2 regions of the Mycobacterium toneyamaense genome follow, and region 1 is predicted to be linked to the other one. Evidence: riboswitches for the same ligand, from Rfam matches in the RefSeq annotation. Region 1 holds a riboswitch; the other holds the start of a gene.
What was found. Region 1 has a riboswitch for cobalamin ahead of ACZ5IQ_RS26115 (CbtB domain-containing protein). Riboswitches for the same ligand answer to the same signal wherever they lie in the genome.
Positions count from the first base shown of each region.

Region 1 (15,595 bases):
CTTCCCCAGCACCGTGTACGCAGTGCCGCCCGCGCCTGCCAGCGAGCCCGCCACTTCCCAGCCGACGCCCTCAGGCTTACGGACGAGCTCGGCAGCTTCCGCCAGCGCAAGATCCGCGAACGAACCTGTCGTCGACCGGCCCAGAACCTCGTCGCCAACCGCCCACTCGGTCACCTCGGACCCAACGGCGTCGACGACGCCGGCCACGTCGGACCCCACACCGGCGGGCAGCTCGAGCGGCATCAGTTCGCGCATGTATCCGCCGAGGATCTTCCAGTCGATCGGATTGACGCCCGCGGCACGTACCGCGATTCGCACCTGGGTGGGTCCGGGAGCCGGCGGCTCGACATCGACCACTCGCAAAACCTCAGGTGTGCCGTATTCGGCGAACTGCACTACTCGCGACATCGATTCGTCTCCAATCGGTTTCCGGGCGCTGGCCCAGCAAGGTCAAGGCTCGGGCAGCCGGTTTTATTTCAGGTGACGCACTGCCGCGTGACCCCGAAAAGAACTGCGCTCCGGAACCTGGCTCAGGTTCCGGAGCGCAGTCATCGGCGAGCTATCCGGCGCGAACCAACAGTGCCGCCTGCACCATGCGCCGCAGCGACTCGGTCACCTCGTCGGTCTTGCGGGTCTTCAGCCCGCAGTCCGGGTTCACCCAGAGCCGTTCTGCCGGAACGGCATCCAGCGCACGGCGCAGCGATGTCGCCATCTCGCCGGTGGTGGGAACCCGGGGCGAGTGAATGTCGTACACACCGGGGCCGACGCTGTTCGAGAACCCGATGCCGTTGAGGTCGTCGAGGACCTCCATGTGTGAGCGTGCCGCCTCGATCGACGTCACGTCGGCATCGAGATCGGCAATGGCGCCGATCACCTCACCGAACTCCGAATAGCACAGGTGCGTGTGAATCTGCGTGGCGTCGCTGACGCCCGACGTCGAGAGCCGGAACGCGTCGACCGCCCACTGCAGGTAGGCCGCCTTGTCGGCATTGCGCAGCGGCAGCAGCTCTCGCAACGCCGGCTCGTCGACCTGGATGATCGCGATGCCGGCGGACTGCAGATCGACGGTCTCGTCCCGGATGGCCAGCGCCACCTGGTTGGCCGAGTCCGCCAGCGGCTGATCGTCGCGAACGAACGACCAGGCCAGGATCGTCACCGGGCCGGTGAGCATGCCCTTGACGGGCTTGTCGGTCAACGTCTGCGCGTAGGTCGCCCACTCGACCGTCATCGGCTGCCGCCTGGTGACGTCGCCGAAGAGGACCGGCGGGCGCACGCAGCGGCTGCCGTACGACTGCACCCAGCCGTTCTTGGTGGTCAAGAAGCCGTCGAGATGCTCGGCGAAGTACTGCACCATGTCGTTGCGCTCGGGCTCGCCGTGCACCAGCACATCGAGGCCGAGTTCCTCCTGCAACCGGATCACCGTCTCGACTTCGGATTTCATCCGGCCGATGTAATCGGCCTCGTCGATCTCGCCGGCGACGAACGCCGCCCGGGCCTTGCGGATCTCGACGGTCTGCGGGAACGAACCGATCGTCGTGGTCGGCAGTGCCGGCAGATGCAGGCGGGCGTCTTGTGCCTTACGCCGTTCGGCGGCCGGCCCGCGGCTGATGCCACCGGACAGGACCGTGCCGAGCCGGGCTCGGACGGCGGCGTTGTGCAGTCGCGGGTCGTGCCTGCGTGACGCGACCGCCCGGTTCGATGCCTCGAGCTGCGCGGCCACCGAGCCCCGGCCAGTGCGCAGCGCCGTCGCCAGCGTCGCGACCTCGTCGACTTTCTCGGCACCGAACGCCAGCCAGCCGCGGAGCGCGTCGTCGAGACCGTCCTCGCGCTCGAGCGAGTACGGGACGTGCAGCGTCGAGCACGACGTGGACACAGCCACCGAACGTGCCGACTCCTGCACTGACTCCAGCCGGACCAGTGCGGCCTCCAGGTCTGTGCGCCAGACGTTGCGGCCGTCGACGACGCCGGCCACCAACAGCTTGTCCGCGAGACCGGGAATTCCGGCCGTCGGCTGGTCACCGCCGGCGACGAAATCGACTGCGACGCCGTCGATCTGCGTGCGCGCCAGCGCCGGCAGCACACTCCCCAGCTCGCCGAAGTAGGTCGCGACCAGGATCGCCGGACGTTCGGCGGCTGCCGCGAGCGTGGCGTAGGCATACTCGGCCAATTCGGCGGCGTTGGCAGTGCCGTCCAGGATGTCGGTGACCAAGACGGGTTCGTCGATCTGCACCCACTCGGCACCGGCTGCGGCGAGTCGGCCCAGCAGTTCGGCATACAGCGGCAGCAGCTCGCCGAGGCGCCCGATGGGCACCTCGGCGCCGTCGACGGCCTTGCTCAGCGCCAGGAACGTGATCGGCCCGACGATCACCGGCCGGGCCGGAATACCCTGCGCCTGAGCCTCTTTGAGCTCTGCCAGCACCTTGTCCGGATGCAGTGTGAACGTGGTGTCGGGGCCGATCTCCGGGACCAGGTAGTGGTAATTGGTGTCGAACCACTTCGTCATCTCGAGCGGTGCGATGTCCGCCGTCCCGCGAGCCGCCGCGAAATAGCGATCGAGATCATCGGCAATGCCGCCCGCGCGACTCGGCAGGGCGCCGAGCAGTACCGCGGTGTCGAGCATCTGGTCGTAGTAGGAAAACGTATTGACCGGAATGGAATCCAGTCCGGCGGCCGACAACGCGGCGATGGTCTCGCGGCGCAGGCCCGCGGCGATTTCCTCGAGCGCGGCCCGGTCGATCCGGCCCGCCCAATAGCGTTCGACGGCCCGCTTGAGTTCACGGTTCGGACCGATGCGGGGCGCGCCGAGAATGGTTGCGGTGAATGGTGTTGACAACTGACGTCCTTCAAATGCGACGGAAGTGCGCACCGCCCAAGGACATTCATCGAGGACAGCACAAACCGCCCTCGGCGATCAGCCCATTCCACGAGGCGATGCACCGCCGGACGCGGCGCATCCGGCACAGCTGGCAGGTCTTCGGACTCGCAGGCACGCACCCTTCGGGTGCACCTAGTGGCCGTCGCTTCCCAGTCCGATGCGGACCAGTGCGGATGACGGCGGTCGTTCCTGCATACCGCTGCGGGACAGTCCCGGATTCTCACCGGGTTCCCTCTCATGGCGGTTCCCCGCCATTCGACGCCGCAGACACCGAAGCGTCATTGGCAAACCAGCTGCGCCGTGGAGATTACCCTGTCGGGCCCTGTGCCGGGCCCGGACCGCCGCCGTAACCCAACTGCTGTGCGGTGTAGCGGGCGGCGTCGGTGACCGGAACCGCTTGTACCGCAGTGCCGTACGCGCAGATCTCGGTCCACACGTCACCGATCTCGGTGGTGTCGAACCGCATCCCGATGATGGCATTGCCGCCGCGGGCGTGACATTCCTGGAGCAGCCGGCCCATGGCTTCGTTGCGGCTCTCGGCGAGGTTCTTGGTCATGCCCTGCAGCTCGCCGCCGAACATCGCCTTGAACCCGGCGCCCATCTGCGCGAAGGCGTTCCGGGACCGGACGGTGAGGCCGAACACCTCACCGCAGACCCGCTGAATCTCCCACCCGGGCAGGTCATTCGTCGTGACAACCAGCATGCTGCCGCCTTTCTGTGTCGGTATGCCTCGAACTGTAGTGCGCGGCAACCGCAATCGTCAGAGCGCGGCTGCCACGTCCTGTGCCGGTGCGGCCTTCCTGGCGCCACCGAGGTAGCGCTCGACGAGCCCGCCGAACACCAGCCCGATGACCGTCCAGATCAACGCCTGGTCGATCAGCGAGTACCACCGGAACTTCCACAGCAGGTCGGCGTCGAATCCGGGGTAGATCAACTGCCCGGGGGCGTAGACCTTGCCGTCGACGGTGACCGGCGTATCGAAGGTGTTGGTGATCGGCTGCGGCGTCTCGGTGGCGGCGCGCGCGAAGCCGAACTCGCCCGCGTGCTCGACATTGGCGGCCAGATCACCCAGCGACGGCAGCGCCGCCAGCAGACCGCCGTACAGCACGAAGAAGCCGAGCACCGAGATTCCGACGGCACGCGCCCAGCCGACCTTCGCAGACAGCTTGCGCGCGGCGAACACCGCGAGGCCCAGCAGGGCCAGCGACCCCCACACCATTCCCAGGTACAGGAAACCGCGGGCCTCCATGGTGAATTCATGGCCGACAGCGGGCGGGTTCGACGGGTATTTCACGAACGGCAACAGGTACACACCCAGGAAGCCGAAACCGGCGGTGGTCCAGCCCAGCACCTTGGGCCGGACCTGGAACCGGCCGTGCAGTACCAGATACGCGACAGCCACCAGCGCACCCATCGCCACAGAGAACGCGATGATGCCGGTGGCCGCACCGATACCCGACTGGATGGACCGGCTGAACAGCTCGGGCCCGTCCGGCTCGACCGGATGGCCCATGGCCGTGTGGACGGTCGAGAGCACGTTCATGCGGCCGGATTCGTAGTCGATGGCCTTGTCGATGGTGGGTTCAGCAAAAATCCAGGCAAACAGGAACCCCAGAATGCCGGCGATCAGACCGGCGAGGGCTCCGCGCCCGATGACGCGGATTTCCATGAAAGTCCCTTGCGTCAGTGGCAGGGGAAGCCGAGGAAGTGCCGCGAGTCGTGCACCCACTCGTGGACCACGACGGTCTTGCCGAACATCGACATCATGCCCTCGTCGATGCCGACGAGGTAGTACGCCAGCATGGCCAGGAAGATCGTCACGCCCAGCAGCACTGCCACTCGAGTGGCCGAAAGCGCCTTGGTCGATACGCCCGGCTTGGAAACCGCAATACTCGTCATGGTCAAACCTCCTACGGGGTCACGCGCCCCTACATTGTTCGGTTCTGCACGACGGCGAAAGATCTGACTCGCCGCAGAGGGCTCACAGTGGCGCAACCGTGCCGGATTCTCACCGGCTTCCATGCACCGTCGTAACGGGATCAAGATACACCGAACCGTTTCCCGTCCGCGCAGATCCGTAGGGACTTCCCTTATATCCGTGGCACCGCCGGGCGCTTAGCGTCGATCTCGACCCCCTGCACAGCGACGGAAAGGCACTGCGATGTTGTTCGCCACCACGGCCAGATTGGTCTGCACAGTCGCCACCGCCGCCACGCTCGCGGTGGCCGGATGTGGCACCGCCGGCCACAGTTCGAACTCGAGCGCGGGCACGGCCGGAGCGACCGCCGCGGCCGGCAACAGCGGCGCCGGCGACTTCTGCACACTCGACGCGAAGCTGGTCGCCCGCAAGCTGCGCGACATGAACTCGGCATTCGGCAGCGGTGCGGCAAACCAGAGCCAGATCGTCGACGACCTGCTCAAGGACGCGCCCGTTACGCAGGGCGAACTCATCGCCGCGGCGCCCGCCGAACCGCATCGCTACCTCGAAGACCTCGCCGATCCCAACAAGATGGACGCGATGCTCGACAACATGAAGGCGCTCAACGACTGGGCGCTCAAGAACTGCGATGCGAAGTACCGCCCGCTGTTCGAAGAGCACGGGAAACTCGTCGGCTGACCAAACGGAAAAGCCCCCGACGAATCGGGGGCTTTTCACGTTGGCTGACTACTCCGAGGCAGTCGCAGCGGCCTCGGCCAGGTCGGCCGATTCCTTGCGACGGCCGGCGAACGTGAACACCGCATCCTCGGTGTTGTTGCTCTCGCCGTCCCAGTTGTCGACGTCCACGGTGACCAGCTGACCGGGGCCGACCTCCTCGAAGAGAATCTTCTCGGAGAGCTGGTCCTCGATCTCGCGCTGGATGGTCCGACGCAGCGGGCGGGCACCCAGGACCGGATCGAAGCCGCGCTTGGCCAGCAGTGCCTTGGCCTTGTCGGTCAGCTCCATCTCCATGTCCTTGGCCTTGAGCTGCTTGGACACCCGGCCGATCATCAGGTCGACCATCTGGATGATCTCGTCCTGCGTCAGCTGGTGGAACACGATGATGTCGTCGATACGGTTCAGGAACTCCGGGCGGAAGTGCTTCTTCAGCTCGTCGTGCACCTTGAGCTTCATCCGCTCGTAGTTGTTCTCGCCGCCACCCTGGGTGAAGCCGAGGCCAACCGCCTTGCTGATGTCGCTCGTACCGAGGTTCGAGGTGAAGATCAGCACGGTGTTCTTGAAGTCGACAGTGCGACCCTGACCGTCGGTCAGGCGGCCGTCCTCGAGAACCTGCAGGAGGCTGTTGTAGATCTCCTGGTGGGCCTTCTCGATCTCGTCGAACAGCACCACACTGAACGGCTTGCGGCGCACCTTCTCGGTGAGCTGGCCGCCCTCTTCGTAGCCGACGTAGCCCGGAGGGGCACCGAACAGCCGCGACGCGGTGAAGCGGTCGTGGAACTCACCCATGTCGATCTGGATGAGCGCGTCGTCGTCGCCGAACAGGAACTCGGCCAGCGCCTTCGACAGCTCGGTCTTACCGACGCCGGACGGGCCGGCGAAGATGAACGAGCCCGACGGACGCTTCGGGTCCTTCAGGCCGGCGCGGGTACGCCGGATGGCCTTCGAGACCGCCTTGACGGCGTCGACCTGGCCGATGATCCGCTTGTGCAGCTCATCTTCCATGCGCAGCAGACGGGTGGTCTCGGCCTCGGTCAGCTTGAAGACCGGGATGCCGGTCCAGTTGCCCAGGACCTCGGCGATCTGCTCGTCGTCGACCTCGGCGACCACGTCGAGGTCACCCGAACGCCACTGCTTCTCGCGCTCGGCGCGCTGGGCGACCAGCGTCTTCTCCGAGTCGCGCAGCCGGGCTGCCTTCTCGAAGTCCTGCGCGTCGATGGCCGATTCCTTCTCCCGGCGCGCATCGGCGATCTTCTCGTCGAACTCGCGCAGGTCTGGCGGAGCGGTCATCCGGCGGATGCGCATGCGGGCACCGGCCTCGTCGATCAGGTCGATGGCCTTGTCCGGCAGGAACCGGTCGTTGATGTAGCGGTCGGCCAGCGTCGCGGCCGCGACCAGCGCACCGTCGGTGATGGAGACGCGGTGGTGCGCCTCGTAGCGGTCCCGCAGACCCTTGAGGATCTCGATGGTGTGCTCGACGGTCGGCTCACCCACCTGCACCGGCTGGAACCGGCGCTCGAGGGCGGCGTCCTTCTCGATGTACTTGCGGTACTCGTCGAGCGTCGTCGCACCGATGGTCTGCAGCTCGCCACGGGCCAGCTTCGGCTTCAGGATGCTGGCGGCGTCGATGGCGCCCTCGGCGGCACCCGCACCCACGAGCGTGTGCAGCTCGTCGATGAACAGGATGATGTCGCCGCGGGTGTTGATCTCCTTGAGCACCTTCTTCAGGCGCTCTTCGAAGTCACCGCGGTAACGGCTGCCGGCGACCAGCGAACCCAGGTCCAGCGTGTAGAGCTGCTTGTCCTTCAGGGTCTCGGGGACCTCGCCGTGCACGATGGCCTGCGCCAGGCCCTCGACGACGGCGGTCTTACCGACACCGGGCTCACCGATCAGCACCGGGTTGTTCTTGGTGCGGCGGCTCAGCACCTGCATGACCCGCTCGATTTCCTTCTCACGGCCGATGACCGGATCGAGCTTGCCCTCGGCGGCGGCGGCGGTCAGGTTGCGACCGAACTGGTCCAGCACGAGCGACGTCGACGGGTTGCCCGTCTCGCCACCGCGGCCACCGGTACCGGCCTCGGCGGTCTCCTTGCCCTGGTAGCCCGACAGCAGCTGGATGACCTGCTGACGCACGCGGGTCAGCTCCGCACCCAGCTTCACGAGCACCTGGGCGGCGACGCCCTCGCCCTCGCGGATCAGGCCGAGCAGGATGTGCTCGGTGCCGATGTAGTTGTGGCCGAGCTGCAGCGCCTCACGCAGCGACAGCTCGAGCACCTTCTTGGCGCGCGGCGTGAACGGAATGTGGCCCGACGGCGCCTGCTGGCCCTGGCCGATGATCTCCTCGACCTGGCTACGCACACCCTCGAGCGAGATGCCGAGCGATTCCAGCGACTTGGCAGCTACGCCCTCGCCCTCATGGATGAGGCCAAGCAGGATGTGCTCGGTGCCGATGTAGTTGTGGTTGAGCATCCGGGCTTCTTCTTGAGCCAGGACGACGACCCGGCGGGCCCGGTCGGTGAATCTCTCGAACATCGGTGTTACCTGCTCTCCCTCGTAGCGCAGCTCCTGCCACGTCACTTCGCGTGTCGCGACGCTGTGCGCCTACCGTCCACTCTAATGGGCGGCGACCATGCGTGCCCTGCGGTATCCCCTAGCTCGCAAGGCCACTCAGCGCTGCGAAAAGGCCAACGCGCTGCGGCGACGAAACGTTTCCCGGATCGGGCCGACCGGGCTACGCCGAAAGCGAACAGAGAAACTGCGGGCAATCCTGAATTCTGTTGCCCGCGGGCTCAGGTGGCGGCGTGGAACGCGTCGATGATCTCCGCCGGGATACGGCCCCGGCTGGAGACATTGTGGCCGTTGCGGCGCGCCCATTCCCGGATCGCGGCGCTCTGCTCACGGTCGATGGACGCGCGGCCCCGTCCTGTCGCGCCGGTGCTGGCGCGGCCGCGGCGGCGACCACCGACACGACGGCCGGCCTCGACCCATTTCTTCAAATCATTCCGGAGCTTGGTGGCGTTCTTGGTGGTGAGGTCGATCTCGTAGTTCACCCCGTCGAGAGCAAATTCGACCGTCTCATCCGCCGCACCTTCACCGTCGAAATCGTCGACGAGCGTGACAGTCACTTTCTTTGCCATCGGCCCACACTAACCCTTCTGCCTCGGAAAAATGCAGAATCGACTCTGCCATAACAATGCTGGCATAGGAGTTCAATTCCTTCAACAAGTCTCAGGGTCAGCTCAGTTTTCAGTCGGCTTGGCGCCGCACAATCGGGAACAAAACCGTGTCCCTAATCGTCAACCCCGTCAACGCCATGAGCAAGCGGTCGAGTCCCATTCCTGTTCCGGTCGTCGGCGGCATCGCATACTCCAATGCGATAAGGAAATCCTCATCAAGTCGCATTGCCTCGTCGTCACCGGCAGCGGCGGCACGCGCCTGCGCCTCGAAACGCTCGCGTTGAATCACCGGATCGATCAACTCCGAATATCCGGTGGCGAGCTCGAACTTCCGGACATACAGATCCCATTTTTCTGTAACGCCCGGAATACTGCGGTGGGCCCGAGTGAGCGGCGTGGTCTCCACCGGGAAATCCCGGACGAAGGTCGGCGCCCAAAGGTGATCACCGACGGTGTGCTCCCACAGTTCCTCGATCAATTTCCCGTGGCCGTATCCGCGGTCCCTGGGAATCTCGGCGCCGAGCCGTTCGGCCACCTTCCACAGGTACTCGACCGAAGTCTCCGGGGTGATCTCCTCACCCAGCGCTTCCGACAACGACGGATACATTTCGATGGTCGCCCATTCACCATCGAGGTCATAGGTGGAACCGTCCGGCAGCGGGACCATTCGGGTACCAATGGCCTCGTCGGCAACCTCCTGAATAAGCTCACGCGTCACAATCGCGGAATCGTCATATGTGCCGTAGGCCTGATAAGTCTCCAACATCGCAAATTCCGGTGAATGCGTGGAATCCGCGCCCTCGTTGCGAAAGTTCCGATTAAGCTCAAAAACCTTCTCGAAGCCACCGACCAGGCAGCGCTTCAGGAACAACTCGGGCGCGATGCGCAGGTACAGATCCGCATCGAGCGCGTTGGAGTGCGTGATGAATGGCCGGGCGGCAGCGCCACCGGGCAGCGTCTGCAGCATCGGGGTCTCGACTTCGAGAAAACCGCGACGCTCCAATGCCGAACGCAATGCCCGCACCACCGCAATGCGCTGGCGGGCGACATTGCGGGCCTCGGGCCGCACGATCAGGTCGACGTACCGCTGCCGGACCCGCGTCTCTTCATTCAATTCCTTGTGCGCGACGGGAAGCGGTCGCAGCGCCTTGGACACAATTTGCCAGTTCTGGGCAAGCACAGACAATTCCCCGCGCCGGGAGCTGATGACCTCGCCCTCGATGAAGACGATGTCGCCCAGGTCGACGTCGGACTTCCAGGCATCGAGCGACTCCTGGCCCACCTTGTCCAGGCTCAGCATGGCCTGCAGCTGTGTGCCGTCACCCTCCTGCAGCGTCGCGAAGCACAGTTTTCCGGAGTTCCGGGCGAACACCACACGCCCTGCGACGCCGACGATGTCACCGGTCGCGGTGTCCGCGGCGAGCTCCGGATAGGCCGCCCGCAGCTCGGCCAGGGTGTGGGTACGCGGCACCTCGACCGGATACGGGTCGCGCCCCTCGGCCAGCAGCCGCTCACGCTTGGCCTGGCGGATGCGGAACTGCTCGGGAATGTCGGGGCTGTCGGCTTCGCTCACGAAATGCCAGCTTAAATGAAGCCCATGGCCACCAGTTTCGAGCAGTCCGCCGTAGACGCGCTGGACCACGAGCCGATCGACTGGAAATTCAAGGGACTGCCGGCCTCGTGGTGGGGCCAGACGCCTGCTCAGGTGTGCCGGCGACGCCCCAGTCTGTTCGCCGACGGCGCGGTGTCGCCGGTGTGCACACTGCGTACCCAGCCGCTGGTGCACAACATGGTCACCATGGCGCGCTGGTGCCGGCGCCGGGGCGTACAGCTCGCGCCGCACGGCAAGACCCACATGTCACCGCAGCTTCTCGCCCGTCAGCTCGGCGCGGGAGCAGTGGCTGTCACGGCCGCCACCATCAGCCAGGTCCGGGTGTTTCGGGCGTTCGGGGTGCGCCGGATCATCCTGGCCAACGAGCTCGTCGACGTCACCGGGCTGCGCTGGCTGGCCGCCGAGCTGGACGCCAATCCCGACTTCGAGCTGACCTGTTGGGTGGACTCGGTGCGTGGCGTGCAGTTGATGACGTCCGCGCTGACCGGCCGGCGCCGCCAGGTGGACGTCTGCGTCGAGATCGGCCAGCCGGGCGGCCGCACCGGCTGCCGCGACGCCGAGACCGTCGACGCCGTGGCGCGCGCGGCGGTGGACTCGGACCGGCTGCGGCTCGTCGGCGTCGCCGGATACGAGGCGGCCACCGGCCATGAGGTCGGTGACGCCGCGGTGGCTGCCGTCTCGGCGTACCTGCAGACCATGCGCGACACCGTCATCCGGTTGCACACGCTGTTCGAGACCGACGAGATCCTGGCGACGGCCGGCGGCAGCACGTACTTCGACCTGGTCGCCGACATCCTGACCGGTTGGCCCGACGGCATGACGGTGCAGACCGTCCTGCGCAGCGGCTGCTACCTGACGCACGACGACGGTCTCTACGCCCGCACGACGCCGCTCGGCCGCACCGACAGCGCCCACCTGGAGCCCGCGCTCAGCGTGTGGGCGCAGGTGCTGTCCCGGCCCGAGCCCGACCTCGCCATCGTGGGCATGGGCCGCCGCGACGTCTCGTTCGACCAGGACCTGCCCGTGCCGTACGGGCGGCCCGACAGCCGCGTCGAGAAGCTCAACGACCAGCACGCCTACCTGCGGCTGGCACCGGCCGACCAGGACCTGGCCGTCGGTGACTGGCTGGAATTCGGCATCTCACACCCGTGCACGGTGTTCGACAAGTGGCAGCTGATCCCGGTGCTCGACGCCGACCACCGGGTGGTCGAGTTAGTCCGGACGTTCTTCTAGGCCCGGCGGGCGTTGCGCTGGTTGCGCTCGAAGACCAGGCGGAGGCCGTCGAGCGTGAGGTTCTTCTCGTAGTGCTGCACGGTCCGTAGATCGGGCAGCACCAGCTGCGCGGTGTGACCGGTGGCCACCACGGTGACGTGGTTTCCGTCGAAGCCGTCGACATCGTCACGCACGCGGTTCACCAGGCCGTCCACCAGGGCCGCGAAACCGAACACCGCACCGGCCTGCATGCACTCGACGGTGTTCTTGCCGATCACCGACCGCGGCCGGGTCAGCTCGACGCGGCGCAGCGCCGCCGAACGGGCCGCGGCCGCATCAGAGGACACCTGGACCCCGGGCGCGATGGCACCACCGAGGAACTCACCCTTGGCCGAGACGACGTCGACGCAGATCGACGACCCGAAGTCGACGACGATGGCCGCGGTGCCGTACTTGTGGTACGCCGCAAGGCAGTTGACGATGCGGTCGGCCCCGACCTCTTTCGGGTTGTCGACCAGCAGCGGGATGCCGGTGCGCACACCCGGCTCGATCAGCACGTGCGGCACCTTCGGCCAGTACTGGTCCAGCATCACCCGGATTTCGTGCAGCACCGACGGCACCGTCGACAAACCCGTTGCACCGAGCAGGTTTTCGGCGTCGTCACCGATCAGGCCGTCGATGGTCAGCGCGAGCTCGTCGGCCGTCACCTCCGACTCGGTCCGAATCCGCCAGTTCTGCACCACTTTTGCGTGATCTCCGGAGCCGGAGATCAACCCGACGATGGTGTGGGTGTTGCGGACATCGATTGCCAGCAGCACCGGCGTTACCGCGGTGACAGCAGGCCGTCGACGCCGTCCGGGACGTGCGCGGCGTCGTGCGAGAAGTCGATCTGCCGGTTCTGCGCGTCGACGAAGATGACGTTCGGCTGGTACGTGCGGGCCTCGGCATCGTCCATGGTGGCGTAGGCGATGAGGATCACCAGGTCACCCGGATGGATCAGATGCGCTGCGGCACCGTTGATCCCGATGATGCCGGTGCCGCGCTCACCGGTGATGGCGTAGGTGACCAGCCGGTTGCCGTTGTCGATGTCGACGATGGTGACCTGCTCACCCTCGAGGATGTCGGCGGCGTCCATCAGGTCGGCGTCGATGGTCACCGAACCCACGTAGTGCAGGTCCGCCTGCGTCACCGTGGCCCGGTGAATCTTGGACTTCAGCATGGTGCGAAACATCAATTCCTCCAAGGTAATTCGTGGTTTCCGTCCTGGTCTAAGGCAGACCCCACATTGGGGTGACCGTCGATCCCTGCGGATGCACCGATGTCGATGGCGATGTTGTCCAACAATCTGGTCGTGCCGAGCCGGCCCACCACCAGCATCCGGGCCGGGCCCGAGGCCGGTGCCGGACCCAGCCAGGGGTCCCGGACTTCCAGATAGTCGACGTCGATGGCGGGTACCTCGTCGAGGACCGCCCGGGCCGCATCGAGTGCGGCGGCCGCGCCGTGCGACGCGGAGTACTTACCGGCGAGCAGCGCCGCGGACAACGCCCCGGCCTGCTCGCGCTGTTCAGCATCGAGGTAGCGGTTGCGCGACGACATGGCCAGTCCGTCGGACTCGCGCACGATCGGCACCGCCTGGATGCGCACGTCGAGGTCGAGGTCGTCGACCATCTGGCGCACCAGAACCAGCTGCTGGTAATCCTTTTCGCCGAAGAACGCGCGGTCGGGCCGCACGATGTTCAGGAGCTTGAGCACCACGGTCAGCATCCCGGCGAAGTGTGTCGGGCGGGAGCCGCCCTCCAGCTCGGCGCCCAGCGGGCCGGGCACGACCGTGGTGCGCCGGCCGCTCGGATACATGGCAGCGGCGCTGGGTGCGAAGACGATGTCGACGTCCTCGCCGCGCAGCAACTCGACGTCGGAGTCCAGCGTCCGTGGGTAGGCGTCCAGGTCCTCCCCCGCGCCGAACTGCAACGGGTTGACGAAGATCGACACCACCACGACGGCGCCGGGCACCTTCTTGGCAGAGCGCACCAGCTCCAGGTGCCCCTCGTGCAGCGCGCCCATGGTCGGCACGAGCATCACGCGGCGCCCCGTCGCGCGCAGCACCCGCGACACATCCGACACGTCGGTCGGATTGGTGTAGAGGTTCAGCTCGCCGGCGGTGAACTTCGGCGGCCTGCGATCGGTCACTGCGCTCTCCCTGAGTCGTTCAACACGGCGAAAACCTCTTCGGGTGCGTGGGCACGCTGTGCGGTGCGCAGCGACATGGCCCGATATGCCTGCGCCAGTTCGGGATTCACTTCCGCCATGGCGTGCAGGTGCGCCGCGACGGCAGCGCCGTCACCGCGGGCCACCGGGCCGGTCAGCGCGCTCTGCCCGCGCTGCAGCGCGTTCTCCAGCGAGGCCCGCGCCAGTGGCGCGAGGATGCGCTCGGCGATGCCGGCGGGATCACCCGTGACCAGTTCCTGCCCCAGCAGTTCCTGCCCGGCGAGCGCCTCGCGCAGGGCTTCGACGGCGTCGAGGACGACGGTGATGACGTGATTGCCGGCGTGCGCCAGGGCCGCGTGATAGAGCGTTCGGGCGTCTTCGCGAACCCGGAACGGTTCGCCGCCGATCTCGAGAACCAGGGACTGGGCGATGGCGTAGCCGATGTCGTCGGCCGCGGTGATGCCGAAACAGGTCTCCGACAGCCGGGTGATGTCTTCGTCCGAGCCGGTGAACGTCATGGCCGGGTGGATCGCCAGCGGGATGCAGCCCTGCTCGGTCAGCGGGGCCAGTACAGCGATGCCGTTGGCGCCCGAAGTGTGCACGACGATGGTGCCGGGACGGACCGATCCGGTGGCCGCCAGGCCGGCGACGACGGACGTCAGCTCGGCGTCCGGCACGGCCAGCAGCAGGAGCTCGGCCTTGGCGGCGACGTCGTGTGCGGGCAGCACCTGGGTGTCGGGCAGCCGGCGCTCGGCACGACCGCGCGACGCATGGGAGATCGCGCTACACGCGACGACGACGTGGTCGGCGCGCTCCAGCGCAACACCCAGCGCACTGCCGACCCGCCCTGCGGAAATGATTCCGACAGTGAGCCGGGCCGGACGCAGTCCGTCGAGCTGCTTCATTGCAGCGACCTCACAATTGGTGGTTTCTCCTCGTTCCAGTCCTGCTCGGCAGGTACCGGACGGTCACCGCAGAGCGTAGCTCAGTCCTCGCGGCGACGTCGACGGCCGCCGCCGCTGGGATTGGCCTGCAGCCGCGCCAGCAATTCGGCCGCCGGCTGCCCGCCAACGTGCTGACCTGCGGGTTCGTCGTCCGGCTCGGCTCGGCGCCGACGGCCGGATGTGACAGGGGTCTCTGTCGCGGGCGGCGCAGTGGCCGGTTCCGCGGGGGCCCCGTGGCGGCCCCGGCGCGGCGGTTCGGGGGCCGGCTCGGGAGCGGGTGGGACGACCGGCAGGGTCATGGTCGGTTCGGGCCCGCGGTCCTGGACCGGCGGCGGCGGGGGCGGCGCCGGTTCCGGCGTCGGGGCGGCCCAGTTGCTGCCGGGCTGACCGGCCGGAATCCACTGGCCTTCGGCCGGCGTCGGCTGCCAGTCGGATGGGCCCGGCTCCGGCGGACGACGGTGCGCGCCACCGAACGGCGGCTGCGGCGGCGGGGGTGGTGGCGCCCACGGGTCCGGCGGCACATGCGGCTCGGCCGCCACGTCGATGATGGGGCTCTCTTCGGTGTTCGGCTCCGACATCAGGTCGGGCCGGTCCTCGGTGTCGATCCGGCTGGCGACGACGCGGCCCACCGGCGCGGCCTGCCCGGTGCGGTCGGTCTCGAGCGCCGGGCGGTGCGCGAGATCGGTGTCGAAGTAGAACTCGAGGTTGGCGCGCAGCGCGGCCAGCTCCGCACGCAGCGCCGCGACCTCGTCGGCCGACTGGGCGCGCAGTTCGGAGGCCAGCTCACGGCGCAGATGCGATTCCAGCGACAGTTCGTATTCGCGGCGCGCCGCGATCTCGCGGTCCAGCTGCAGGTCGTAGACGAGCTTGAGGTCGCGGGCCCGGGCCTGGTCCAGATCAGCCTGGCGCCGGTAG
Region 1 is NZ_AP040333.1:5,381,519-5,397,113, forward strand. It holds gene ACZ5IQ_RS26095 (NADP-dependent oxidoreductase) at 1-408, opposite strand, end outside; gene metE (5-methyltetrahydropteroyltriglutamate--homocysteine S-methyltransferase) at 560-2,833, opposite strand; cobalamin riboswitch at 2,949-3,156, opposite strand; gene ACZ5IQ_RS26105 (YbjQ family protein) at 3,183-3,578, opposite strand; gene ACZ5IQ_RS26110 (CbtA family protein) at 3,636-4,544, opposite strand; gene ACZ5IQ_RS26115 (CbtB domain-containing protein) at 4,559-4,774, opposite strand; adenosylcobalamin (AdoCbl) riboswitch at 4,823-4,907, opposite strand; gene ACZ5IQ_RS26120 (hypothetical protein) at 5,037-5,492, shown strand; gene clpC1 (ATP-dependent Clp protease ATP-binding subunit) at 5,541-8,063, opposite strand; gene lsr2 (histone-like nucleoid-structuring protein Lsr2) at 8,321-8,668, opposite strand; gene lysS (lysine--tRNA ligase) at 8,778-10,280, opposite strand; gene ACZ5IQ_RS26140 (alanine racemase) at 10,305-11,552, shown strand; gene ACZ5IQ_RS26145 (type III pantothenate kinase) at 11,549-12,349, opposite strand; gene panD (aspartate 1-decarboxylase) at 12,355-12,762, opposite strand; gene panC (pantoate--beta-alanine ligase) at 12,762-13,718, opposite strand; gene ACZ5IQ_RS26160 (Rossmann-like and DUF2520 domain-containing protein) at 13,715-14,641, opposite strand; gene ACZ5IQ_RS26165 (DUF6779 domain-containing protein) at 14,722-15,595, opposite strand, start outside.

Region 2 (15,595 bases), 1.0 Mb from region 1:
CACGCTGGCCGTGACGGTGCTGGACCAGGACCGGGCCGGATTCGCCTCTGCCGCAATGAGTGACCGTGCGGCGCAAGCCGCCATCGCCACGTCGGCCCGCAAGGGCTACCTGGACGGCAAGGCCATGGCCGAGATGTTCGCGTGGCTGCGACCGACCGATCTGGTGTGGCGCTACTGGGTGAACAACTACGTGCAGGGCCGCAGCCCCGCGGCGTTCGACGTGCTGTTCTGGAACGCCGACACCACCCGCATGACGGCCGCCCTGCACCGCGACATGGTGATGATGGGCCTGCACAATTCGCTGGTGACTCCAGGCGCGGTGAGCATGCTCGGCACGCCCGTCGACCTGTCCAAGATCACCTGCGACGCCTACGTCATCGGTGGCATCGCCGACCACATCTCGCCGTGGCAGGCCACCTACCGCAGCGCGAAGTTGTTGGGCAGCAAGGACAACCGCTATGTACTGTCCACCAGCGGCCACATCGCGGCACTGGTCAACCCGCCGGGCAACCCGAAGGCGTCGTACCGGATCGGCCAGGTCGCCGACGGAACGCCGGAGGAATGGCTCACCGAGGCCGAGAAGTCCAGCGACTCTTGGTGGCCCGACTACGTCACGTGGCTGGCCGAGCGCAGCGGCGACCACGTCGACGCCCCCAAGACGCTGGGCGCCGATGGCTTCCTCGCCACCGGTCCGGCGCCCGGCACGTACGTGCTGCAGAAATGACGGTCACCGAGCGGTACGTGTCGGTCTGCGGCCAGCGCCTGCGGGTTCGCGTCGACCGCGGTCGCGACATGGGCGCGGTTCCTCTGGTGCTGTGCAACGGCATCGGCGCGAGCCTGGAGGTGCTCGACCCCTTCGTCGAGCACTTGCCGGGCACCGTGATCCGGTTCGACGTGCCCGGCACCGGCGGGTCGCCAACCTCCTTCGCGCCCTACGGCTTTCCCTACCTGGCCTGGGTGCTGGGCCGGCTGCTGAACAAGCTGGGGTTCACCGTGGTCGACATCCTGGGCCTGTCCTGGGGTGGGGCGCTGGCGCAGCAATTCGCATTCCAGAACCCGCGCCGCTGCCGGCGGCTGGTGCTGGTGGCCACCGGGACGGGCGCGGTGATGGTGCCCGGGCATCCGCGCGTGCTCGCGAAAATGGTTACGCCGAAGCGGTTCTCGAATGCCGCGTACGCCGCCTCGATCGCCGGTGAACTCTACGGTGGCACCGTGCGGCAGCACGGCGACGACATCGCCAAGCTGTTCCTGCAGCAGCTGCACGCCGGCTCGAAGGTCGGCTACGTGCATCAACTGCTGGCCGGCGCGGTGTGGACGAGCATCCACGCGCTGCCTGCGGTCCGTCAGGAAACGCTGATCGTGGCGGGCACCGACGACCCGATCATCCCCGTCGCCAACGCCCGCATCATGGATTTCCTACTACCGCACTCGCACCTGCATCTGCACTCCGGCGGGCACGTCGACCTCATCACCAATGCCGGCGAGCTGGCTCCGGTGATCACCCAGTTCCTCAACGAGCCCGGGGCACGCGCCTGACCGGGTGCCGCGGCGCCGCCCGGTGGAGCTCTCTCCCTCGGCACATGCGATCTGGAGCGGTCAACTTTCCTTGACCGTCAAGGCAAGTTGACCGCTCCCGGCGAGAGTTCTGTAGAGAGACAGTCCCTCCGGCCCCGTCCCCTCGGCAAACCTCAGCCGGCCCGGTCTCGGAACCGGCTGTGCAGCGCCTGCTTGGAGACGCCGAGAACCCTCGCTATCTCGGGCCACGTCCACCCAGCAGCCCGAGCCCGAACGACGGCCTGGTCGTAGCGCTCCTTCGCGGCGTCCAGCCCGTCGCGCGCTTCGGCCAACGCGCGCAAGCTGTTTCCACTGTAGAAATCGGCCAGCACCGGATCGGGTTCGGGTTCGGGCTCCTCGAACACGTCGTCATCGGGCACGTCGTCGTAGATGCCATTGAGGGCGCGGTAGGCATCCTCCTCGCCCAGGAGATTCACCAGCGCACGACGACCCAGCTCACGCATGTACGGGTCGTCACTCGGTCCACCCATGTTTCCCTCCCCAGAGATGTTCGGGAAGTATGCGCCCGGGCACCGACAGCTTCTGCGGACGAGCACCTGTCTCTGGGACATGTTCGATCTGGTCCGGTCAACTTGCATTGACGGTCAACGAAAGTTGACCGTGCCAAATCGCATGTGCCGCAGGAGAGGCGACACGCCAATGCCCGACACGCCGACGACCGCAGGCAAAGGCGGTGGGCGGATCGGACAGGCTCAGGCGGCGCGGGCCGGACAGGCTCAGGCGTCGGTCGGGGGGCGGGGCTCAGGCGACGACGCCGCCGACCAGATGGCCGACGAGGTAGGTGGCGCTCAGGGCCAGCGCACCACCGATGACGTTGCGTGCCACGGCCTTTCCGACCGGCGCACCGCCGAGCCGGGCCGACACCACGCCGGTGATCGCCAACGCCAGCAGCACCGCGAACATGGTGACCGGAACGCGGAGCGTCGTCGGCGGCAGCAGGATCGCCACCAACGGCAACAACGCGCCGATGGTGAACGACACCGCCGACGAGAAGGCCGCCGCCCATGGGTTGGCCAGATCGCCTGGCGTGATGCCCAACTCGACGACCGCGTGCGCGGCGAACGCGTTGTGGTCGGTGAGTTCCTCGGCCGCGGTCCGCGCCGTCGACACCGACAGACCACGCCCTTCCAACAGTCCGGCCAATTCATCGAGCTCGGCGGCCGGGTCTTCCTTGAGCTCGCGCTTCTCCTTGGCCAGCAAGGCCTGTTCGGTGTCGCGCTGCGAGCTCACCGACACGTACTCGCCCAGCGCCATCGATATCGCGCCGGCCACCAGACCAGCCATACCGGCGGTGAAGATCGGCCCGCGCTCGGCCGTCGCGGCCGCGACACCGACGACGATGCCGGCAGTCGACACGATGCCGTCATTGGCACCGAGTACGCCGGCGCGCAACCAGTTCAGCTTCGACGCAACCGAACCCGCGTGGGGCTCGGCGTCATGGGACGAGATCGCCATTCCTGCAACGCTATGCGGGCGCGCGGCGATCCGCCAGCCAATGAAGCCTTGCCAAACCTGCTCAGGATTCCAGTTTTTTGAGCACCGCACGGGTGCGGGCCCGGCCTTCGGCCGACGGGTCGAATGTCACGCCGACGTATTCGTCGACCCCGGCGGCTTCCAATTCGGCCAGGCGGTCGCGCACCGTCTGCTCGTCGCCGATGATCGCGATGTCCTCCGGGCCGGCGTAGCCCTCACGGTCGAGCATGGCGCGGTACGACGGCAGGTGACCGTAGATGGCGAACTGCTCGGCGGCCTGCTTGCGGGCGCTGTCGACGTCGTCGGTCACGGCAACCGGAATGGCCGCGACGACGCGGACCGCATCGGCGCGGCCGGCGTCGGCAGCGGCTTGGCGCAACGTCGGACCGACGTGGCCCGCAAGGGTTTTCGGCCCGGTCATCCAGGTGACGGTGCCCGACGACCGGCGTCCGGCGATCTGCAACAGCTTCGGTCCGAGCGCGGCGATGTACACCGGCGGCGTCGGGGCACCGGGGATGATCAGCGCGCCGCGCGTGGTCACCGTCTCGCCGGTGGCGTCGGCCTTCTCGCCGTTCAACAGCGGCAACAGGCCGTCCAGGTATTCGTTGAGCCGGCGGACCGGCTTGTCCCACGGGATACCCCACATGCCCTCGGTGACGGCCTGGTGCGTCATGCCGAGCCCGAGCAGCAGGCGGCCGCCCGTCATCTGGCTGATGGTCAGCGCCCGCTGTGCCAACAGCATCGGGAGCTGATTCTGGATGGGCAGCACGCCGGTGCCGACCTCGATGCCGTCGACCTCACGCAGGCCGACCGTGAGCACCGTGAGAAGGTCCGGCTCGTAAGGCATCTGGGCGAACCAGGCCCGGCGAAATCCCTCGTCACGCAACTGGGCGAGGTACGCGACGGTGTCGTCGACGGGCGATTTGAGACCACTCAACGAACCGAAAATGCTGATCTGCACGGGATGCTCCTTGAGGCCGGTTTGGGTCACCTGTGAGTATCGAACCATGACGACCGACGGACCAGAGACTGCCCGGCTGCAATATTTCGGACCCAACTGGTTCGCCTCGGTGATGGGGACGGGCATCGTCGCCACCGCGGCCGCGTCGCTGCCGGTGCATCTGCCCGGACTCCGGGGTTTCGCCGAAGGGGTGTGGGTGATCGCCACCGCCCTGCTGGTGCTGCTGATCGTCGCGGTGTCGGTGCAGTGGGTGCGTCACCCCACGGTGGCGCGCAGCCAGGTGCGCAACCCGCAGATGACGCACTTCTACGGTGCGGCGCCGATGGCGCTGATGACCGTCGGCCTCGGGGCCCTGCTGATCGGCAAGGACCTGATCGGCACGCGTTTCGCCGTCGATCTCGACTGGATTCTGTGGACCGCGGGCACCATCGGCGGCCTGTTCACCGCGATGACCATCCCGTTCCTCATGTTCACCCAGCTCGAGGTCGGGCCGGACGCCGCGTTCGGTGGTTGGCTGATGCCCGTCGTGCCGCCCATGGTGTCGGCGGCCTCGGGCGCATTGCTGCTGCCGCACCTGCCGCCGGGCACGGCCCGCACCACGATGTTCTACGGCTGCTTCGCGATGTTCGGGCTGTCGCTGATCGCGGCGCTGATCATCATCACGATGATCTGGAGCCGGCTGGCGCACTACGGCACCTCGGGGTCGGCCCGCGTGCCGACACTCTGGATCGTGCTGGGTCCGCTGGGGCAGGGCATCACCGCCGCCGGGCTGCTGGGGACGGCGGCGGCCTCGGCCATCAGCCCGGAGCTGGCGTCGGGCATGAACATCTTCGCCGTGCTGTTCGGCGTCCCGGTATGGGGCTTCGCCGTGCTGTGGATCAGCCTCGCCAGCGCCTTGACGGTGCGCACAATGCGCCGCGGCATGCCGTTTGCACTGACGTGGTGGAGCCTGACCTTCCCTGTCGGCACGTTCGTCACCGGCACGTCGCAACTCGCCGCACACACCGGGCTGCCGGCGTTCCGCGTCGCCGCCGTCGTCGCGTACGTCTTTCTGCTGTGCACCTGGGCGCTGGTCGCGGTACGGACGTTGCGTGGCAGTGTCGGAGGCAGCCTGTTCACCCCACCGCCTGCTCCGGCAGCCATCCACAAGGACCCGAAATGATCGACACTGCTCGGGTGTACGACCCGGTTGATCCCGCCCAGCCGCCCCGGGTGACCGTCGACCGGTTGTGGCCCAGGGGAATTCCCAAGGAGGACCCGCGGGTCGGCACCTGGATGCCGCACGTCGCACCGTCGAACGAAGTGCGCAAGTGGTACCACGCGCATCCCGGCGAGTTCGACAAGTTCGCCGCCGACTACCGGGCAGAGTTGGCCGACTCGGAGGAGCTGGCCAAGCTGCGATCGATGGGTCCGGTGACCCTGACCACCTCGGCCAAGGACGTCTCGATCAGCCACGTCGCCGTGCTCGCGGCGCTGCTCTAGACCCGTCAGCAGGTGTCGCCGGTGGTGCCGCCGTAGGTGGCGATCTTGTACTCGGTGGCCGCCAGCGAAAGCGTGAGTTCACGGATCTGGCGGCGGATGGTGTCGCGATGTTCCAGCAGCATGTCGAGTCGTTCGGGCACCGTCTGCTCTCCGCTGTCCACGAGCGCGATGTAGTGCTGCAGATCTCGAATGGCCATGCCGGACAAGCGCATCCGGGTCAGGAAGACGAGTCGGCGCACCGCCTCGGGCGGGTATACGCGGTGGCCGCTGCTGTCGCGGTCGACCTCGACCAGGCCGGCGCGTTCGTAATAGCGCAGGGTGTGTGCGGAGACGTCGAGCAGGTCGGCAACCTCGGCAATGGTCATGGGCTCGCTGAGGCCCTCGGTGTCGGCGAGCCGGTGGATGACCTCGATCGACATCGGTCCGTCCATCTCGCCGAGTGCGGCAAGTGCCCGGCTCATCAGTTCGTCGGTGGAGGACATACTCGATACTAGATCGGCCGCGATGAGGCGGCGCTGTCCGCGAAGTCGGCGCTGCGGGCCAGCGCGGCCCACCGGCCGACTTCGTCCAGACCGCGTTGGTAGGTGGTCGTGAGCCGCTCGACGGCCTCGGCACCGAGTGGCAGCCGCAGCGGCACGTCCTCGGAGCGGACCAGGGAGACGATGATCTGCGCGGCCGCGGCGGGGTCGCCTTCCTGCTTCCCGTCCGCGCCGGCCATGTCGGCGCGTACCGCGGCCAGGACGTCCCGGTAGGTCGACGAGGCGTCGGTGAAGTCGAGCACGTCGGCCGCGTTGAAGGCGGTGCGGAACCGGCTCGGCTCGACCAGCATCACCCGGATCCCGAACGGCGCGACCTCGCCGGCCAAGGCCTCCGACCAGCCCTCCAGAGCGAACTTCGACGCCGAGTACGTCGAGACGCCGGGGAACGACATCCGGCCGCCCTGACTGCTCATCTGGACGATCGTCCCGCTGCCCTGCGCCCGCATGACCGGTAACGCCGCGCGCACCAGGGCGGCGGGACCGAACAGATGCAGGTCCATCAGGTCGCGCAGCTGCGCGTCGGCGACTTCCTCGGCGGCGCCGACGATGGCCCGCCCGGCGTTGTTCACCAGGACGTCGAGGCGACCGTAACGGTCGACTGCCGCCTGGACGAGCGTGGCGGCTTCGCTGGTGTCACGGGCATCGAAGGCGACGGCGGTGAAGCGGTCACCGTAGGCGGCGCCCAGGTCGGCCACGCTGACGGGATTGCGGACTGCGGCGACGACCTGATCGCCCCCGGCAAGGGCGGCCTCGGCCAGTGCGCGTCCGAGACCCTTCGAGGCTCCGGTGATGACCCAGGTCTGTGCTGGCGTAGCTGTTGTCATGGCGCTGACGCTAGGAGTTTGAGCGCGCTCGAACGCAAGCCCGTGCGCCAGGGATTTGTGCACGAAAATCCGCGGGGGGGCGCGGAAAATCGTGCACAAATCCCCACGGGAAAACGAGAGTGCCCCGTGCCTCCGTCAGGTCGGGGGTCAGACGGAAACACGAGGCACTATGGGTATCGCTGCGGTTTCACGGGGCGTTACAGGCCCGGCGAAATTGGTGGAAATGGCCGCAAAACCGCTGGTCCAGCGGCCATTTCCCGCACGTTCGAGGCTCAGGCCTCCAGGATGGCCGTGACGCCCTGGCCACCCGCGGCGCAGATGGAGATCAGGCCGCGCACCGGCTTGCCGGTCTCCTTCTTCTTCTCGGCGAGCTGCTTGGCCAGCTGGGCCACGATGCGGCCGCCGGTCGCGGCGAACGGATGCCCGGCCGCCAGCGACGAGCCGTTGACGTTGAGCTTCGACCGGTCGATCGAGCCCACGGGCGCGTCCAGGCCGAGGCGGCCCTTGCAGTACTCGGGCGACTCCCAGGCCGCCAGCGTCGCCAGCACGACCGAGGCGAAGGCCTCGTGGATCTCGTAGAAGTCGAAGTCCTGCAGCGTCAGGCCGTTGCGGGCCAGCAGGCGCGGCACGGCGTAGGTCGGGGCCATGAGCAGGCCGTCGGGTCCGTTGACGTAGTCGACGGCGGCGGTCTCGGAGTCGACGAAGTAGGCCAGCACCGGGATGTCGTGCTCGGCGGCCCACTCGTCGGTCGACAGCAGCGCCACCGACGCGCCGTCGGTCAGCGGGGTCGAGTTGCCGGCGGTCATGGTGGCGTCGCCCAGCTTCACGCCGAAGACCGGCTTGAGCTTGGCGAGCTTCTCGGTCGACGAGTCGGCCCGCAGGTTGTTGTCGCGGTACAGGCCCAGGAACGGGCTGACCAGGTCGTCGAAGAAGCCGCGGTCGTAGGCGGCGGCCATGTTCTGGTGGCTGGCGGCGGCCAGGGCGTCCTGGTCGGTGCGCTTGACGCCCATCTCCTTGGCGGTCTGGGCGGCGTGCTCGCCCATCGACAGGCCGGTGCGGGCCTCGCTGTTGACCGGGATGTCCACGCCGAGGGCGGCGGGCAGCTTGCCGACGAGCTTCAGCCGGTCGACGTTCGACTTGGCACGGCGCAGGCTCAGCAGCACGCGGCGCAGGTCGTTGCCGAGGGCGATGGGCGCGTCCGACGCGGTGTCGACGCCACCGGCCGCGGCCACCTGGTACCGGCCGGCAGCAATGCCGTCAGCGGCCGCGATGGCCGACTGCAGACCGGTGCCGCAGGCCTGCTGCAGGTCGAAGGCCGGCGTGTAGGGCGACAGCGAGGTGCCGAGCACACATTCGCGCATGAGATTGAAATCACGGCTGTGCTTGAGGACGGCGCCGCCGATCACCATGTCGAGCTTCTCGCCCTTGAGGTTGAAGCGGTCGATCAGACCGTCCAGGGCCGCGGTGAACATGTCCTGGTTGGAGGCGTTTGCGTACGCGCCGTCGGATCGCGCGAAGGGAATGCGGTTACCACCCAGGACGGCCACGCGGCGGCGGCTGTTGGTCTCGGCCACGGTTTTTCTCCAGTTCGGTTTGACGTTGGATGACTGAGGCAAGATGTTGCTTGACGCCTATATTACCCACCGTTCTTACTCTGGAGTAAGTTCGTCTCTGACAAGACGGTTCCGTCTATACGACATACGTCCGCAGAAAGGTCCGCAATGGCTGACGTCCTCTCCCAAGTCCTCACCTCCGGTCCCGGTTCGTTCCTGGCCAAGCAGCTCGGCGTACCCCAGCCCCAGCCGCTGCGCCGCTACAAGGCCGGCGAGCCCCCGCTGGCCGGCCCCCTCCTGATCGGTGGCGAAGGCCGCGTGGCCGAGCCGCTGCGCGCGGCCCTCGCCGACGACTACGAGCTCGTGGGCAACAACGTCGGCGGCCGCTGGGCCGACTCGTTCGGTGGCCTGCTGTTCGACGCCACCGGCATCACCAAGCCCGAGCAGCTCAAGCAGCTCCACCAGTTCTTCACCCCCGTGCTGCGCAACCTCGCCGCCAACAGCCGCGTCGTCGTCGTCGGCACCACGCCCGACGAGACCGACAGCATCGATGAGCGCATCGCCCAGCGTGCCCTCGAAGGCTTCACCCGCTCGCTCGGCAAGGAGCTGCAGCGCGGCGCCACCATCGGGCTCGTCTACCTGTCGGCCAAGGCCGCGCCCGCCGCCTCGGGCATCGAGTCGACCATCCGCTTCCTGCTGTCGGGCAAGTCGGCGTACGTCGACGGCCAGGTGTTCTACGTCGGCGCCGCCGACTCCGTCGCCCCGGCCGATTGGGACAAGCCGCTGGCCGGGAAGGTCGCACTCGTGACCGGTGCCGCCCGCGGCATCGGCGCCGAGATCGCCCGCGTGTTCGCGCGCGACGGCGCGTCCGTCGTCGCCATCGACGTCCCGCAGGCCGCTGACGCACTGGCCGAGACCGCCGCCGCGGTCGGTGGCACCGCGCTGGCCCTGGACGTGACGGCCGACGACGCCGTCGCCCAGATCGTCGCGCATCTCACCGAGCACCACGGTGGCAAGGCCGACGTCCTCGTCAACAACGCCGGCATCACCCGCGACAAGCTGCTCGCCAACATGGACGACGCCCGCTGGGACTCGGTCATCGCCGTGAACCTGCTTGCGCCGCAACGTCTTGCGCGGGGGCTGGTGGAGAACGGCACCATCGGCGAGGGCGGACGCATCGTGGGCCTGTCGTCGATGGCCGGTATCGCCGGTAACCGCGGCCAGACCAACTACGCCGCCACCAAGGCCGGCATGATCGGCATGACCGACGCGTTCGCCCCGGTGTTCGGCGAGAAGGGCGTCACCATCAACGCCGTCGCGCCGGGCTTCATCGAGACCAAGATGACCGACGCCATCCCGCTGGCCACCCGCGAGGTGGGCCGCCGCCTCAACTCGCTGTTCCAGGGCGGCCTGCCGGTCGACGTCGCCGAGCTGATCGCCTACTTCGCCAGCCCCGCCTCGAATGCCGTGACCGGCAACACGATTCGGGTCTGCGGCCAGGCCCTGTTGGGCGCGTGATGAGCGCTTGCGCGAAGAACAGGAGGCAGTAGTCATGGCGCAACCGAACGGATTGTTGAACATGGCGCGGGCGGTGGCGGGTGCGCTGCCGTTCGTGTCGCGGGGTTCCACCTTGCCGGCCCGCACCGTGACGGTGTCGGGCCTGACCATCGACCCGAAGAATGTCGCCGAGTACGCCGCGGTGACCGGGCTGCGGTTCGGCGACACCGTGCCGCTGACGTACCCGTTCGCACTGACCTTCCCGACCATGATGTCGCTGGTCACCGGGTTCGATTTCCCGTTCGCCGCAATGGGTTCGGTGCACATCGAGAACCACATCACCCAGCACCGGCCCATCAAGGTGACCGACGAACTGGACATCGCGGTGCGCGCGGAGAACCTGCGCGAGCACCGCAAGGGCCTGCTGGTCGACATCATCACCGACATCAAGGTCGGCAATGACCTGGTGTGGAACCAGGTCACGACGTTCCTGCACCAGCAGCGGACCAGCCTGTCCGGCGGGCCGAAGCCCGAGCCGGTCAAGCAGCCGAAGCTGCCGCCGCCCAATGCGGTCATCAGCATCACGCCGGGCCAGATTCGGCACTACGCCGATGTCGGCGGCGACCACAACCCGATCCACACCAGCTCGATCGGCGCCAAGCTGTTCGGCTTCCCGACCGCTATAGCGCACGGGATGTTCAGCGCTGCAGCGGTTCTGGCCAACATCGAAGGCCAGCTACCCGATGCCGTTCGATACTCCGTGAAGTTCGGCAAGCCCGTGCTGCTGCCGGCCAAGGTGGGGCTGTACGTCGAGCCCATCGACGGCGGCTGGGAGCTGGCGCTGCGCAACCTGTCGAAGGGTTACCCGCACCTGACGGCGACGGTCACCGAGCTGTAGCTCTCGTCGCGCGCCCGGGCGTCTCGGCTCTCCTGCGGCACTTGTGATTTGGAGCCGTCAACTTTCCATGACCCGTCGGGAAAGTTGACGGCTCCAGCCGAAACATGTTGGGAGACCGGGCTCAAAGCTCGCAATCAACGTGACGTTGATCGAGTAGGTTCAGTGGATTCTCGCGACCTACCTCGGGCTCGGCGACCCAGGCGGGAGGAGGTGGACCACCGGGCGGCCGGTGTCGTCGACCGTGACCCGGGCCGCAACACCGTAGACCGACGAAATCAGCTCAGCGGTAAGGACTTCGGCGGGTGCCCCGGCCGCGACAACCCGCCCTTTGTCGAGCACGACCAGCCGGTCGCAGAACAACGCCGCCAGCGTCAGGTCGTGCAGCGTCACCACCGCCGTCACCGGCAGCGCGCGGATCAGCGCCATCAGCTCAAACTGGTGCCGGATATCAAGGTGGTTGGTGGGCTCGTCGAGCAGCAACTCGCGGGGCTCCTGGGCCAGCGCCCGGGCGATCTGCACCCGCTGCTGCTCACCACCGGACAGCGTGCGCCAATCCCGGTCGCGCAGGGCTGTCGTCTCGGTCTGGTGCAGGGCGCGCTCGACGGCGCGGCAGTCGGCCTCGGTGTCACCAGACCAGATGCCGCGGTGCGGAATTCGGCCCAGCCGCACGATCTGGCCGACGGTCAGGTCGAGCTCGGTGCTGACCTGCTGCTCGACCACCGCGACCCGTTGCGCCACCGCGCGACGACGATGACCGGCGAGCGGACGTCCGTCGAGCAGCACGGCACCAGTGTCGGGATGCCGTAGCCCGGCCAGCAACCGCAACAGCGACGACTTGCCGGCGCCGTTGGGCCCGAGCAGCCCCAGCGTCTCACCGTCGGCCACGACCAGCGACACCCCGTCGATGACGAGCCGACCGCCCGTCGACCAGCTGACGGATTCAGCGGCGAGCCCGCTCGTCATCGAAACCTCCGGCGCCGAGCCAGAATCCACATGAAGATCGGCACACCGACGAGCGCCGTCACCACGCCGACCGGCAACTCCTGCGGCGCGAATACGGTGCGGGCGGCGGCGTCGACCCAGACCATGAAGATGGCGCCGGTGATCGCGGTGACAGGCAACAGCCGGCGGTGCGACGGCCCGACGATCATCCGGGCCGCGTGCGGCAACACCAGCCCGACGAAACCGATTGCGCCGGCGGCGCTCACCAGCACGGCCGTCAGGAGAGCCGTCGTCGCCAACAAGACGGCGCGCACGCGCCGCACCGAGACACCCAGCGCGGCGGCCGCATCATGGCCGAACGCGAACGCGTCCAAGGCATCTGACTGCAGCCAGCAGATGGCCAGGCACGCCGCGCACACCAGACCGCACAGTGCCACCTGAGACCAGCTCGCCCCGGCCAGCGAGCCGAGCAACCAGAACAGCACCCCGCGGGTCTGCTGCGCGTCGGCGGAGGAGAAGACGACCAAGGCGGTCGTTGCCGAAAAGAGCTGAGTGCCGGCGACCCCGGCCAGCACCACCCGGTCCGGCCCGCCGCCGGACACCGCGGCGAGGGCCAGCACGAGCACGAACGCGAGCACCGCACCGACGAACGCCCCGCCCGACAGCGTCAGGGCGCCACCGATCCCCGCGACGACGACCAGCACCGCTCCCGTGGACGCACCGGACGAGATGCCCAGCATGAACGGGTCGGCCAGCGGGTTGCGCATCAGCGACTGCAGGATCGCGCCGCAGATCGCCAGGCCCGCGCCGCAGATCGCGGCGAGCAACGCGCGGGGCAGTCGCAATTCCCAGACGATGCCGTCATCGATCGGCGGGATGTCGGCGGCGCGTCCCCAAAGATGTTGCGCGACGACGGCATACACGTCACCCACGCCGAGGTCGGCCGGCCCGATGACCATGGCCGCCACGATCGACAGCACCAGCCCGACCAGGCCGAGCGCCACCATCCCGGCGGTGCGCACCGCCGTCAGGACTTCCCGCCCAGTCCGAATGCGCGGAGCCCGGACGCGACGGTCTCGACGGCGTCGACGTTGCGCAGCGACGGATCCATCGCGCTGGCCGGCAAGATGATCCACCGCTTCTCCCGCACGGCCTTCAACTTGCTTGCGGCCGGGTCGGTTTCGAGGAACTTGATCTTGTCGGCGACGCTGTCGCCGTCCTTGCCCCGGGTGAGGTCGGCGAGGACCAGCATGTCGGGGTCACGCTGCAGGATGGCCTCCCACGAAATCTCGGGCCACAACTGCCTGCTGTCGGCGAACGCGTTGCGCGCCCCGACCGCGGTGGTGATGATGCCGGGCGCTCCGCAGCAGCCCGCGATGTACGGAGTTCTGGTACCGGCGTACCACCACATCAGGGAGACACCGTCGGCCCTGAGACCGATGGTTGCGGTCGCCATGCGCGCCCGCAACGTCGACACCAGCTTGTCCCCGCGCTCTGAAACCCCGAAAATCCGGGCGACATCGGCGATTTCGGCATACATGTCGTCGAGCGTCAACGCCCGCGCCTGCGGCGCGTCCTGACCGCCGCACTCACTGGAGGACTGATACGTCGGCACCCCGAGGCGCTCGAACCGCTCCCGTGGGGCGACGCCCTGATCGGTGAACGACCAGTCGAACGTCGCATAGACGAAGTCGGGCTTCTCTGCCAGTACCCGCTCGAACGACGGGAAATCCCGGCTCAGCACAGGCACTTTGGCGTTGTCGGCGGCGAGGTCGGGCCGGACGTCATCGCTCCAGGACGCGGTGCCGGCCATCCGGTCGGCGAGCCCGAGCGCCAGGAGCAGCTCGCTGGCCGGCTGGTTGATCGAAACCGCGCGCTGCGGCGGCGATTTCACCGTCACCGTGCGTCCGCAGTTCTGCAGCGTGACGGGATAGCCGGCGGTTCCAGCGTTGACGGTTCCTGTCGCCCGCGGTCCGCTACACGAGCAGACGAGCGAAACAACCAGCGAGACAAGCAGAATGGTACGTCGAGACACGGCGGCGCCTTCCGATCCGGGACTCAGGTCGCGGAGTCCATGCGTGGGCGGGACCTCGCGCCGCCAGGCCGCGAGAACCCGAGCCAGCAGGTCTTCGGACTCGGGATCATCCAGGCCGGAGCGCCTTCCCAGCCCACGTGGGGCCAGTGGCCATTGCTCCGCCTGTCCCCCTTACCGCTGCGCGTCAGTTCCGGTTTCGCACCGGATTCCCTGACCCAACCGCGTTGGGTTCGACTGGCTCGAATCGGACCATACCAGCGCCGTCGCGAACCGTGCCGCCGGCGTGTCGTCCTCTCCTGTGGCACATGCGATTTGGAGTGGTCAACTTTCCTTGACGCGTCAGGGAAAGTTGACGGCTCCCAGCGAAAGGCACCAAGGGAGAGAGCCCCGGGACGGGCTGCCGGTCCGCGAATGTGCGACCAGATCGCCAGAATCGCTGGGAGGGCGATCTGTGTGCACCGTCGCGGCGCCGCGGGAGCGCGAGAAACCTACGACTCGGCGCGCTTGCCCTTCAGGCCGCGCCAGAAGAGGTTGATCATCAGCTCGGTGGCGTCGTTGACGTCGGTGTCGCCGGCACTGACGCGGGACGCGATGGCCTCACCCGCACCCACCAGGGCCACGGCCATCATCTCGAAGTCGCTGTCCGGCTCCGGGTTTCGGGTACCCGCGCTGAGCAGCCGCGCCACCAGGTCGATGATCTTCTCGCGACCCTCACGCACGGTGTGGGCGAACGCCTGCGAGCTGGTGGCCTGCGTGTAGAGCACGATCCACGACGCCCGATTTCGGTCGATGTACGTCATGAACGACAGCACGGCGTTGCGCAGCAGGTCGCGCGGGCTCTGCGCGAAGTTGATGTCCGCGCGGACGGTGTCGACGAAGCGCGTCAGCTCCCGGTCCAGGCACGCCGCGAACAGCTCTTCCTTCGAGCCGTAGTAGAGGTACAGCATCGGCTTGGAGATCTCGGCCTGCGCGGCGATCGCGTCCATCGAGGTCTCGTGATAGCCGTTCACCGAGAACATCTGCACGGCGGCGTCGAGCATCTGCTGTTCGCGGACGGCCCGCGGCAGCCGCTTGGTTCCACCTGCCATCAGATCAGGGTATGCAACGAGCGGCCTACTTCACGCATTTCGCGCCCGGCCCCTTCATGCCCGCCACCCGCAGCACCGACTTGTCGACCTGCGCCTGGTCCAGCTGCCCGGCCTGCACCGCCGCCTCCAGCTTGTCGAGCACGTCCGGGATGCCGTCGGTGGTGATCCACAGCGCGACGTCCGCGCCGGCCTGCAGCGCCTTGAGCGCCGCGTCGGCCACGCCGAAGTGCTGGGTGATGGCGGCCATGCCGGTCAGGTCGTCGGTGAACACCACGCCGTCGAACGGCGGGCCGCCGTACTCGCCGCTGCGCAGCAGGTCGTAGGCCGGCTTGCTCAGGCTGGCCGGGTCGTCGCCCTGCGTCAGTCCCGGCACCTGCAGGTGGCCGACCATCACAGCGACGGGCTGCTGCGTCGTCAGCGTCCGGTACGGCACCAGGTCGTTGTCTTTGAGCGCCTCCAGCGGCGGCGTCTTGACGCCGCCGGTGTGCGAGTCGCCCGAGCCGTGCCCGTGTCCCGGGAAGTGCTTGAGCACCGGGACGAGCCCCGCCTCACGCAGCCCCGCGGCGTACGCACCGGCGTACTCGGTCACCTTCTGCGGGTCCGCGCCGAACGAGCGGTCGCCGATGACCTCGTCGTCGGCCTCTTCGGTGACGTCGGCGTCGGGCGCGAAGTCGACGGTGATGCCGAACTTGTCCTTCATCTGCTGCCCGCGGTCCTTGGCGATGGCC
Region 2 is NZ_AP040333.1:254,240-269,834, reverse strand. It holds gene ACZ5IQ_RS01240 (PHA/PHB synthase family protein) at 1-724, shown strand, start outside; gene phaZ (poly(3-hydroxyalkanoate) depolymerase) at 721-1,536, shown strand; gene ACZ5IQ_RS01230 (helix-turn-helix domain-containing protein) at 1,689-2,045, opposite strand; gene ACZ5IQ_RS01225 (VIT1/CCC1 transporter family protein) at 2,317-3,030, opposite strand; gene ACZ5IQ_RS01220 (TIGR03564 family F420-dependent LLM class oxidoreductase) at 3,092-4,057, opposite strand; gene ACZ5IQ_RS01215 (TDT family transporter) at 4,056-5,171, shown strand; gene ACZ5IQ_RS01210 (DUF488 domain-containing protein) at 5,168-5,491, shown strand; gene ACZ5IQ_RS01205 (MerR family transcriptional regulator) at 5,497-5,973, opposite strand; gene ACZ5IQ_RS01200 (SDR family oxidoreductase) at 5,982-6,854, opposite strand; gene ACZ5IQ_RS01195 (acetyl-CoA C-acetyltransferase) at 7,127-8,428, opposite strand; gene ACZ5IQ_RS01190 (3-oxoacyl-ACP reductase) at 8,576-9,925, shown strand; gene ACZ5IQ_RS01185 (MaoC/PaaZ C-terminal domain-containing protein) at 9,960-10,802, shown strand; gene ACZ5IQ_RS01180 (ABC transporter ATP-binding protein) at 10,980-11,765, opposite strand; gene ACZ5IQ_RS01175 (FecCD family ABC transporter permease) at 11,762-12,751, opposite strand; gene ACZ5IQ_RS01170 (ABC transporter substrate-binding protein) at 12,772-13,779, opposite strand; cobalamin riboswitch at 13,848-14,033, opposite strand; gene ACZ5IQ_RS01165 (TetR/AcrR family transcriptional regulator) at 14,268-14,867, opposite strand; gene ACZ5IQ_RS01160 (glycoside hydrolase family 3 N-terminal domain-containing protein) at 14,893-15,595, opposite strand, start outside.
Region 2: it holds a riboswitch for cobalamin, as region 1 does, so the genes downstream of both, ACZ5IQ_RS01170 (ABC transporter substrate-binding protein) here and ACZ5IQ_RS26115 (CbtB domain-containing protein) in region 1, are expected to answer to the same signal.